DNA from 2 places in the Streptomyces sp. NBC_00223 genome. Region 2 is predicted to be linked to the other one. Evidence: riboswitches for the same ligand, from Rfam matches in the RefSeq annotation. Region 2 holds a riboswitch; the other holds the start of a gene.
What was found. A riboswitch is a leader RNA that binds a small molecule or an ion and turns the genes downstream of it on or off. The one in region 2 is predicted to bind cobalamin.
Positions count from the first base shown of each region.

Region 1 (5,569 bases), 160 kb from region 2:
ATCGGCGGGCGGACGTAGCGGGTGCCGTAGGACTGGACCCACCCGTGCCGGGTGGCGAGGTAGCCGGTGAGCTGTTCGGCGAAGTACTGGACCATGTCGCTGCGTTCGGGCTCGCCGTGCACCAGGACGTCCAGCCCGGTCTTCTCCTGGAAGGAGACGACCTCGGCGATCTCGGCGGCGATCCGCTCCTCGTACCCGGCGGTGTCGATCCGCCCGGCCCGCAGGTCGGCGCGGGCGGCGCGCAGGTCGCCGGTCTGCGGGAAGGAGCCGATGGTGGTCGTCGGCAGCAGTGGCAGCCCCAGGCGGGCGCGCTGGGCGGTGGCGCGTTCGGCGTACGGCTGCGGCCTGCGGGTCTCCGCCTCGGTGACGGCGGCGGCGCGGGCCCGTACGGCGGGGTCGCGGGTGAGCGCGGAGGCCGTACGGGAGGCGAGGTCCGCGCGGTTGGCGGCGAGCCGGGCGGCGACGGTGTCGGTGCCCTGGGCGAGCCCCTGGGCCAGCGTGACGACCTCGGCGGTCTTCTGCCGGGCGAAGGCCAGCCAGCGGGTGACCTGCGGGTCGAGCCCGCTCTCCGCGCCGAGGTCGAGCGGCACGTGCAGCAGCGAGCAGGACGGCGCCACGTCCACCCGGTCTGCCAGGCCCAGCAGGGTGGCCAGTGTGGACAGCGACTTCTCCAGGTCGTTGATCCAGATGTTGCGGCCGTCCACGACGCCCGCGACCAGGCGCTTGCCGGGCAGCCCGCCGACGGCGGCGAGGTCGTCGAGATTGGCGGCGGCCGGGCCGGTGAAGTCCAGCGCCAGGCCCTCGACGGGGGCCTTGGCCAGCACCGGCAGCGCCTCGCCCAGCCGGTCGAAGTAGGACGCCACCAGCAGCTTCGGCCGGTCGGTGAGCGCCCCCAGATCGCCGTAGACGCGCGCCACGGCGTCCAGCACGGCAGGCGGCTGGTCCTGGACAAGCGCGGGCTCGTCCAACTGCGCCCACTGCGCGCCGGCGGCCCGCAGATCGGCCAGCACCTCGGCGTAGACCGGCAGCAGCCGGTCCAGCAGGGTCAGCGGTTCGAAGTCGGCGGCCACACCGGGGGCGGGCTTGGCGAGCAGGAGATACGTGACCGGGCCGACGAGCACCGGCCGGGCGGTGTGACCGAGCGCGAGGGCTTCCTTCAGCTCGGCGACCTGCTTGGACGGGTCGGCGGTGAAGACGGTGCCGGGGCCCAACTCGGGGACGAGGTAGTGGTAGTTGGTGTCGAACCACTTGGTCATCTCCAGCGGCGCCACCTCCTGCGTACCGCGGGCCATCGCGAAGTAGCCGTCCAGCGGGTCGGCCGCGACCGCGGCTCGGTGCCGGGCGGGCACGGCACCGACCATGACGGTGGTGTCCAGGACATGGTCGTAGTACGAGAAGTCGCCGGTGGGCAGTTCATCGACACCGGCGTCGGCCAGCTGCCGCCAGTTGGCGCGGCGCAGCTCGGCCGCGGTCTCCCGGAGGGCGTCGGCGGTGACCCGGCCCTTCCAGTACCCCTCGATGGCCTTCTTCAGTTCCCGCTGCTGTCCCTGGCGGGGGTAGCCGTACACGGTGGGCCGTGCTGCCGCGGCTGCGGACTTCGCTGTCACGGAAATCTCCTTCGCGAGATGTCTCCTGGCATCCCGGCGACGGGACGCGAGCGCGAAGGGTGACGGACCGGACGGACCGGCAGCACGCCCTGGGCGCGCCCGTTCCGCCGATATGTACGCCGACCCGCCCACGAGGTCACCGGGATTTCCGCACGCGATCGGTCGCGTACGGGCAACGGGCAGGTCTTCGGACTCGCGGGCGCGTCCGGCTTCGTGCCGGACACCTACTGGCCGTCGCTTCCCAGATCCGCGGTCCGGATCCAGTGCGTATGACGGCGGTCGTTCCCACTCACCGCTGCGGGGCAGTCCCGGATTCCCACCGGGTTCCCTCTTGCGACGCGCCTGCCTGGCGGACAGGGCGAACCAGCTGCACCGGCCAGGTTAGAGGGCGGGCCACTTCCCGGGCGCCGCTGTTCACATGTCGGGACATGACGTGGGACACAGGTCCGGTTCCCCGGCGGAGTCCGGGACCGGCCCGGAACGCCCGGAACGAAGGAGGTGAAAGCGGGGCACGGGCCAAGTCCGCGGGCAGTCGGCGCACGCCGTCCGAGCGGAGGAACGTCACGGTCCGCCCCGGCACGGCGATCGGACCGTCACAAGACCCCCCGATCGCCGGACGTCCTGCCCAACTCACCGCCGGAGTCCCCATTCCGACGTCACCAGGGCCGAATTCGAGGCCGGCGGAGAGCGGACCAAGGCCGACTTCATGGCCGCGAAGGCCGAATTCGAAGCAGCCGGGGATCGGGCCGTAGCTGTCCGCCGAGCCCTGCTCGCCGACGGATACACCTTGCCCACTGCCCCCGCTACGGCGCAGCAGAGCTGACGGTCAACGACCAAGCGGTTTCGGTTGCGGTCGCGGACGCCCGTGTCCTCGGCCGGGCGGGCCGCCTTATCCGGCGGGCGGTGTGGGGGTGTTCGGCTGCGGCGGTCGCCGGATCGGCCGAGGACTTCACGTTCTGCCTGCGGGCGGTCGCCGGCTCCCTCCGCGACTCCCCGACCTGACGCCCACGCCGTCGGCGGCTGTTTCGCCAGGGGAAATCGGCTGAGTCGGGCGAGACTTCACTGACAGGCGGCGGGATACGTGTGGGGTATCTTCGGTTGGCGCTCGCGGCGTGAGCCGGGCGTCCTGGGCTGATCCGCCTCGCAACGGGCGTCTGTTCGAAGGGGGTTCCGGGTGGAGATTTCCGTCGATGTCACCCCTCATGGGATTCCGGTGATCGGTCCCCTGATCATGCTGGCCGTGATGATCGCGGTTGTCGCGGAGGTGGTCGTACGGGGAACCGGCAGCAGACTTGAGTTCATTGCACCGGTCGGGTTTCTGATCATATGTGCGGGAATCATGGCAGCGCTTCTCTGGCTGGCGATCTCCGGATGCCTCGTGGCGGCAGCAGGGCTGGGTGTGAGCAAATACCTCAGGTGGCGTCGGTGAACAGCGTCGGAGCCGGGTCGTTGTGATGAGCCATCGTCCACGGCGCGGATCGCCGGCCTGCTCGGCGCGCTGCCTCACGCGGGCCGCCGAGTCGCTGTTCGGCGGCCCTCGGCGTCGTCGCGGACGGCTTCGGCGATGGCTTCGGGGTCGAGGCGCCCCTCGTACCCCGGCTCGCGGATGGCCACCGACGGGTCCCCGGCCCCGGCCCGTATCCGATTCTGCCCACCGCGGGCAGCGGGTCCTGTGTCCTCGGACGGCTCCGGCCGAATTCCTTACGGGAGACGGTCGGAGCCGTCCGAAGAACGATGAGGGGACGGTCGTCGGTCGACGGAATTGATTCAGCCGAGGACGTTGGTCAGGGGGCCGTAGCCCTCGCCCTGCATATCGATGTAGTCGATGGCGTCACCGAGGTCGGATACGGGCACTGTCCAGCTGTAGTTGTATCCGTTGACCGTGGGCGGGAAGCCGGCGACGGCCCGCAGCGGCCCTCGCCGCTCAGCGCACGCCGCCGTGCCCGGCCGCACGAATCCGGTGGCCCAAGGCTCCGGTGGTCCGTAGCGTGTGCGGCATGCCGACGTCCGTCCTGTACTGCCATGATCCGTTGAACTCTCGACGTGTGGACGAACACTTCGCGGCGGAAGCACACGAGGTGCGGGCCCGTGGCGGGGCGGTCGGGCTGGTCGACCACGACGCGCTGCTGCGGGGGGACGTACAGCGGGCTGTCGCGCACGTACCGGCCGGGCTGGGGAGTGCCTGGTATCGAGGTTGGATGATCCCCGGCGGTCGATACGCCGAATTGGCCGAGGCGCTGAGCCGACGCGGCATCGAACTGCTCGTCACTCCGGAGGAATACCGGGCCGCTCACGAACTGCCGGGCTGGTACCCGATGTTCGTCGACATCACGCCCGCGAGCGCGTGGCGTCCCACCGAACCCGGGGAGATCCTGGCCGCCGAGGACCTGGCTGTCCTCGCCGGGCCGTTGCCGCCGGGCCCGGGAATCGTGAAGGACTACGTCAAATCCCGCAAGCACGAGTGGGACCAGGCGTGCTTCATCCCCGATCTCGCCGACGCGGTCGGACTGACACGTGTCGTGCGGCGCTTCGTGGAACTGCAGGAGGAGTTCCTGGTCGGCGGGGTCGTTCTGCGCGGCTTCGAGACGTTCTCGAAGCCGGAGTCCGTCGCGGCCGAAGTACGCGTGTGGTGGCTGAACGGCGAACCCAGGTTGCTCACCCCCCACCCGGACAGCCCGTTCGAGCGTGGGCCGGTGCCCGACCTCGACCACATCGGGCCCGCGGTGCGGCGGCTGGGATGCCGGTTCGTCACCACCGACGTGGCCCTCCGCTCGGACGGGGTGTGGCGGGTCGTCGAAGTCGGTGACGGTCAAGTCAGCGACCTGCACCCGTCGAGCGGTCGAGGCGAGCTGGCCGCTCTGCTGGTCGGTCCGTAGCACGCGCGGAAGCGGCCCCGCGCAGCCGTCACCTCCCCTGAACGGGCCCGGCCCCCGGCTCAATGGGCCGCTTGGCTGATCGCGCCTGTTCACGGCGGTACGGGCGTGTGGCGTGGCCGGGTACGGCGGGGACGCGGAGGGACACTTGGGCCCGTACCGCGCGCCGCACCTTCGGAGCTGTGATGAGACGCATCCCTGCGACGGCCTCGTACGCCGCCGCCCTGCCGCTGAGCGGCTGTTCCCGCAGTACGTCCTCCGCCGCGAGCGGTGCGTCCTCCGCCGGGAGGTCCGCAGGCGCACTCGGCACCCTTGTCGAGCACGCCATGGGCAAGCAGGTCGGGAGCTGACCGGCTCCCACGCCGAGAGGCGACCGCCCCGCCGCCCCGCCGTACGCGCGGTGACGGTCGGGCTCGGCATCCTGCTGCCGATCGCGGTCGGCGTCGGCATCTACGTCTTCGGCGAGCAGCACACCCCCGACTACAACAGCGGCCTGTACGGGCAGCACGGCAACGACGCGGTGGACCTCAAGGCGCGCCTCGGCAGCGCCCTGCTCTGCCTGGCCCTGATCCAGCTGGGCCTGGCCCTGTGGATGTACGGCCGCCTGCCCGGAGTGCGCGCCGCCCCGCGCCCGGTCCGCCTCGGGCACCGGGCCCTGGGCTTCTTCGCCTTCCTGTTCTCCCTGCCGATCTCCTACCACTGCCTGGTCACCTACGGCATCGAGACCAGCAGCGCGCGGGTGGCGATCCACTCCGTGGCCGGCTGCGCGTTCTACGGCGCCTTCGTGGCCAAGGTGCTGGTGGTGCGCTCCCGCCGGCTGCCGGGCTGGCTGCTGCCGGTCATGGGGTCACTGCTCGTCATTGGCATCGCCCTGCTGTGGTACACCGCCGGACTGTGGGTGCTCAACGGAGACTCCGTACCGGGCCTGTCCTCCACCTGACGTGTCGTCAGGCACGTCGACCGCCCGGCACCGGCCTGTCGCCGTCCCCGAGCCCTGTCCGCCGCACCGCCCCCGGGACCCTGCCGCCCGCGCGCAACCCCCTCTTCAGGCGAGGCCGTTGACCAACGCACCGAAGACCCCCGGCAGTC
Region 1 is NZ_CP108109.1:7,707,683-7,713,251, forward strand. It holds gene metE (5-methyltetrahydropteroyltriglutamate--homocysteine S-methyltransferase) at 1-1,607, opposite strand, end outside; cobalamin riboswitch at 1,769-1,990, opposite strand; gene OHA30_RS32720 (hypothetical protein) at 2,782-3,036, shown strand; gene OHA30_RS32725 (hypothetical protein) at 3,375-3,560, opposite strand; gene OHA30_RS32730 (ATP-grasp domain-containing protein) at 3,605-4,483, shown strand; gene OHA30_RS32735 (hypothetical protein) at 4,666-4,830, shown strand; gene OHA30_RS32740 (DUF6529 family protein) at 4,881-5,420, shown strand; gene OHA30_RS32745 (NAD(P)/FAD-dependent oxidoreductase) at 5,526-5,569, opposite strand, start outside.
Region 1: it holds a riboswitch for cobalamin, as region 2 does, so the genes downstream of both, metE (5-methyltetrahydropteroyltriglutamate--homocysteine S-methyltransferase) here and OHA30_RS33465 (CbtB domain-containing protein) in region 2, are expected to answer to the same signal.

Region 2 (5,569 bases):
GTGGAGCCAGGTGGCCGCTGCCGTGGGGGTCGGGGTGGTGGGGACCTCGGGGGGCGGGGGTGGGCGGCGGATGAGGAGGACGGGGATCGCGGCCTCGCGGGCGGCGGTGAGCTTCGCCGCCGTGGCCGGGCCGCCGCTGTCCTTGGTGACCAGGACGTCGATCCGGTGTCCGCGCAGCAGCTCCCGCTCGCCGTCGAGCGTGAACGGGCCTCGGCCCAACAGGAGTCGGTGATCGCGCGGCAGCGGTCCCGTCGGCGGCTCGACCGAGCGGATCAGGAAGAACAGACCGAGCGCGGCGAACTCCCCCACCCCCTGCCGTCCGGTGGTGAGGAAGACCCGCCGGCCCAGGCCCGGCAGCGCCGCCGCCGCGTCCGCGAGCGTGTCGGCCCAGTGCCACCGGTCCCCCGGCCCCGCCGTCCAGCCGGGCCTGCGCAGCGCCACCAGCGGGACCCGTGCCTCCGCGGCGGCTTCGGCCGCGTGCCGGCTGACGGCGGCCGCGAAGGGGTGCGTGGCGTCCACCACGGCGTCGGTCCGCTCGGCGCGCAGCCACCCGGCGAGCCCGGCCGCTCCCCCGAACCCGCCGGTGCGCACCCGCCCTTCGGGCAGTCGTGGCTGCCCGGTGCGGCCCGCCAGCGACGTGGTGACCTCCATGGTGGGGTCGGCTGCGAGCAGGTCGGCCAGCTCGCGGGCCTCCGCGGTGCCGCCGAGGATCAGCACCCGCATTCAGTGCCCGCCGCCCCTGCGCAGCAGATACGTGTCCATGATCCACCCCTTGCGGGCGCGGGCCTCGGCCCGGACGGTACGGATACGGTCGGCCAGTTCCTCGTCCAGCGGCCCGGCGAGCAGGATCTCGTCGGCCGTGCCGAGGTACGCCCCCCAGTAGATGTGCAGGCCCTGCCCGGTGAAACGTCCGAAGGTCTGACGCGCGTCGAGCATCACCACCACGTCGTCCACCCCCGCGGGCAGTCCGCCGTCGGCCAGCCGCCGCCCGGTGGTGATCTGCACCGGACGCCCGACCTGGTTCAGGCCCGTGCGGTGCCGGGCGACGAGCGTCGAGACGCTGCTGACGCCGGGCACGACGCTCCACCCGAAGGCGACGGCGCCGCGCGCGTGCACGTCCTCCAGGATGCCCAGCGTGCTGTCGTACAGCGCGGGGTCGCCCCACACCAGGAACGCCCCGCACTCGCCGTCGGCCAGTTCCTCGGTGATCAGCCGCTCGTAGATGTCGGCCCGGCGCCGCCGCCAGTCGTCCACCGCCGGTACGTACGCCGCCGAGGCCGCCGTACGGTCCCGCTCGGGGTCGCGCGCGACGACCACCCGGTGCGAGCGGGTGGCGTGGCGTTCCAGGATCAGCGCGCGCAGTGCCGCCAGGTCGGACTTCTCCTCGCCCTTGTCGAGCAGGAAGAAGACATCCGTGTCGCCGAGCGCCCGTACCGCCTGGAGGGTCAGCTGGTCCGGGTCGCCCGCCCCGATGCCGATGACCCGGATCTGTTTCACGGTCGGATCCGTGGTCTGATCCGCAGTCGGTTTCACGGTCGGATCCGCCGTCGGTTTCACGGTCGGATCCGCCGTCGGTTTCACGGTCGGTGAGTCTGGCACGGCGGCCCTTCGGGTCGGACGGACTGGTTCACCGCGGCTCACCGCAGCGCGCAGTCGCCGCACAGGGCGCCCTTGCGGTCCGGTGCGGCGCGGTAGATCAGACAGCAGCTGCGGCGCCGGAAGGAGCCGTCGGGCGCGGTGGAACTCTCGCCGGCCAGCGGTGGGCGGGCCAGCAGGAGGGCGGCCAGCGCGCGGGCGGGCCCGGCCGCCTCGGGCCGGGCTCGGGCGATCATGGCGGCGGCGCTGTTGACGGCGGAGACGGTGTTGCCGCGCGCGATGTGCGCGGAGACCGCGAAAGCGGCGGCCAGTTCCTCCAGCGGCCCGGCCAGCAGCTCCGCGGCCAGCACGCCGGCCAGCCGTTCGGGCGTACCGGCCTCCCCCACCGCGTCCGCGGGCAGCGACAGGGGTACGGGCCCGCCGAGCACGGGCTGCCAGCGCACGTCGCCGAGGCCGAAGACCAGCGGCCGCCCGTACAGCGCGGCGGCGGCCAGCGCGGGCGACACCAGCCGTGCGGCCAGGCCGAGATGGGCGACGGAGGCGGCGACCCGGAGCTCGACGGCCTCGGGCCGCTGTCCCCCGGCGGCGGCGAGCCTGGCCCCGACCTCGGCCGTCCGCTCGTCGAGCAGTGACCGGGTCACCGGCTGCCAGGGCCCGGCCGGCGGCGACCCGGGCGGGTGGAGGTCCAGGGCGAAGAACGGCCCGAGCGCGGTGACCCCTTCGGCCACCGCGCCCGGTTCCCGGCGGTCGTCCGGGGCGGGAGGGGTCATGCCGGCACGGGGGCCGGCTCCCGCGTGGACGGGGTGTCCGGACGCGGCTTGAGCAGCCGTTCGGCCTGCGGCGCGAAGAGCAGCCCGATGGCGGACCAGAGCAGCAGTTGCGCGCCGACGGAGTAGAAGCGGAACGAGAAGAGCACATCGGCCGGGAAGCCCGGGTAGACGATGGTGCCCTTGCCGTCGGTCAGCGGCAGCGGGGTCTCGGTGGCGTGGTTGCCGAACTCCCGCTTGTTGACGGCCAGATGGCCCAGCGACGGCAGGAGCAGCATGACCACGCCGATGGCGACGACGAAGGCGCCCGCCGCCAGCAGGGTGGCGTTCCAGTTGCCGAAGCGCGCCTGGAGCCGCTTGCCGAGCCAGACCGCGCCGGCCAGGAAGGCGATCGAGCAGACCACCATGATCAGATAGAGGCCGCTGCGGGCCCTGATGGTCTCCTCGTGGCCGATCGCGGGCGGGTTGGCCGGGTACTTGAGGAACGGCACCAGGTACATGCCGAGGAAGCCGCCGCCCGCGACGAGCAGCGACAGATTGCGGGCCCGCAGGCCCCCGACCCGGCCCAGGCACACGGCGTAGGCCACGGCGAACAGCGCGCCCATCGCCATGCCGAAGACGATCATGCCGACGCCGATGCCGACATCCGCCTGGACGGTCCGGCTGAACAGGTCCGGGTCCGCGGCCCCCGCGGGAAGTCCGGCCGCCTTGTCCAGCGCGGCCTGCGCGGCGTCACGGCCGCTCTCGTAGTCGATGGCCTTGCCGATCAGCGGCTCGGCGAAGACGCGGGCGAAGAGGAAGGCGAGCAGCCCGGCGACTGCGCCGGCGAGGACGCCGCGCAGTATGAGCTTCTTTTCCATGTCGAGTTGTCCGTACGTAGAGGTGCCGGGGCGTCAGTGGCAGGGGAAGCCGAGGAAGTGACGCGCGTCGTGGACGAACTCGTGGATGTGCATGTCGTTGCCGAACACCGAGACGGCACCCTGGTCGACACCGATGAAGTAGTAGGCGGCGAGCGCGAGGACCGCGGTGCCGACCAGCCGGAGTACGGACTTCGAGACCGGCAGGACGACCGGTGTGGCCGCCGGGCGCGAGGGGGAAATGCTGCTCAAGGTGAGCCCTCCTTAGGGGATCGTGCGTCCCTGTTCCATGGGCGTCGTGACGGGTGGCTGTCTGACTCGCCCGCCGCCTGGCGGCGGGGGGCTCACAGTGGCGCGACCGTGCCGGATTCCCACCGGCTTCCCCACACCATCACTACGTCAAGGAGCGTAGGGCTGCCTGTTCAGGGCGTCAATCAGGGCGAACGTCAATCCGCCGGGCGTTCCGACCAGTTGTGACCAAGCTCTCCCGCCGGGCCGGCCCCGCGCCCGCGCGCCCGGCGCACCACCGTTGTCCACAGCCGCACGGGTGACACCCGCGCTATTGCGAGTAAATTGCAACTAGTACATTGCCGCAGTCAGCGCCGCACGCCGTCAGCACGGAGGACCAAACCATGACCAGCACCGCCGAGGCACCGGCCGGTACCGCCGCGTCCCGCTGGAGACGGATATCGGGATCGATGAGCAGGTCCGAGTGGAGCAGGCTCGGCGGCATGGCCGCGTTCATCGTGGCACTGCACGTGATCGGCTGGTTCACGCTGGTGGCGGTCGTGGCCCCCGAGCACTACAGCCTCGGCACGAAGTCCTTCGGCATCGGCATCGGCGTCACCGCGTACACGCTCGGTATGCGGCACGCCTTCGACGCCGACCACATCGCGGCGATCGACAACACCACGCGCAAGCTGATGGGCGAGGGCAAGCGCCCGCTGTCGGTGGGCTTCTGGTTCTCCCTCGGTCACTCCAGCATCGTCTTCGCCCTGGCGCTCCTGCTGTCGCTGGGCGTCAAGGCGCTGGCCAACCCGGTCGAGGACGACAACTCGCAGCTGCACAACGTCACCGGCTGGATCGGCACCACCGTCTCGGGCACGTTCCTGTACGTCATCGCGTTCCTCAACCTGCTGATCCTGGCCGGGATCTGGAAGGTCTTCCGGCAGATGCGCCAGGGCGACTTCGACGAGGCCGCGCTGGAGGAGCAGCTCAACAACCGCGGGTTCATGAACCGGTTGCTCGGCCGGCTGATGAAGTCGATCACCAAGCCGTGGCAGATGTACCCGCTGGGGCTGCTGTTCGGCCTGGGCTTCGACACCGCCACCGAGATCGCGCTGCTGGTGCTCGCGGGCTCCGGCGCCGCCTCCGGGCTGCCCTGGTACGCGATCCTGTGCCTGCCGGTGCTGTTCGCGGCGGGTATGTCGCTGCTGGACACCATCGACGGCTCGTTCATGAACTTCGCCTACGAGTGGGCCTTCTCCAAGCCCGTCCGCAAGGTGTACTACAACCTGACGATCACCGGTCTGTCGGTCGCGGTCGCGCTGATCATCGGCACGGTGGAACTGCTGGGCCTGATCGGTGAGAAGGCCAAGCTGCACGGCGCCTTCTGGGACTGGGTCGGCGGCCTGGATCTGAACATCGTCGGGTATGTGATCGTCGGCCTGTTCTTCGGCACCTGGGCGATCGCCTTCGCGGTGTGGAGGTTCGGCAACATCGAGGAGAAGTGGTCCGCCGGGCTGCGGCCCGCGGAGCAGCAGGACTGAACCCCGAGCCCCGGCACGGCGGCAAGGGGCGGCTCCCGGCGCGGGGGCCGCCCCTTTCGCCCGCGCGGAGGTCAGCGGGCCGCGCGCGTCCCGGTCACGACCGTCGCGTACAGCCCGTCGTCGCTCACCACGCGCGGCCGCAGTCCGGCGGCTTCGACGACCCCGGCAGCGAGGGCGGCCTGCCGCTCGCTGGTCTCGAAGAGCAGTGAGCCGCCCGGCGCCAGCCAGCCGGGCGCCCCGGCGGCCACCCGGCGCAGCACGTCGAGCCCGTCGGGGCCGCCGTCGAGCGCGATCAGCGCCTCGTGCTCCCGGGCCTCCGGCGGCAGAAAGCCGACGTCCCCTGTGGGCACGTAGGGCACGTTGGCGGCGAGCACGTCGACGCGCCCGCGCAGGTCCGCGGGCAGCGGGTCGAACAGGTCGCCCTCGTGGACCCGCCCGCCCGCGGCGCCGACGTTGCGGCGGGCGCAGCGCACCGCGGCCGGGTCGAGGTCGGCGGCGTGCAGTTCGACCCGGCCCAGGGCCGCGGCGAGCGCCACGCCGACCGCGCCCGAGCCGCAGCACAGGTCCAGGACGACGGCTC
Region 2 is NZ_CP108109.1:7,867,828-7,873,396, reverse strand. It holds gene OHA30_RS33485 (cobalt-precorrin-6A reductase) at 1-723, opposite strand, end outside; gene cobF (precorrin-6A synthase (deacetylating)) at 724-1,497, opposite strand; gene OHA30_RS33475 ((2Fe-2S)-binding protein) at 1,638-2,366, opposite strand; gene OHA30_RS33470 (CbtA family protein) at 2,363-3,223, opposite strand; gene OHA30_RS33465 (CbtB domain-containing protein) at 3,257-3,472, opposite strand; cobalamin riboswitch at 3,507-3,628, opposite strand; gene OHA30_RS33460 (HoxN/HupN/NixA family nickel/cobalt transporter) at 3,919-4,989, shown strand; gene OHA30_RS33455 (putative protein N(5)-glutamine methyltransferase) at 5,061-5,569, opposite strand, start outside.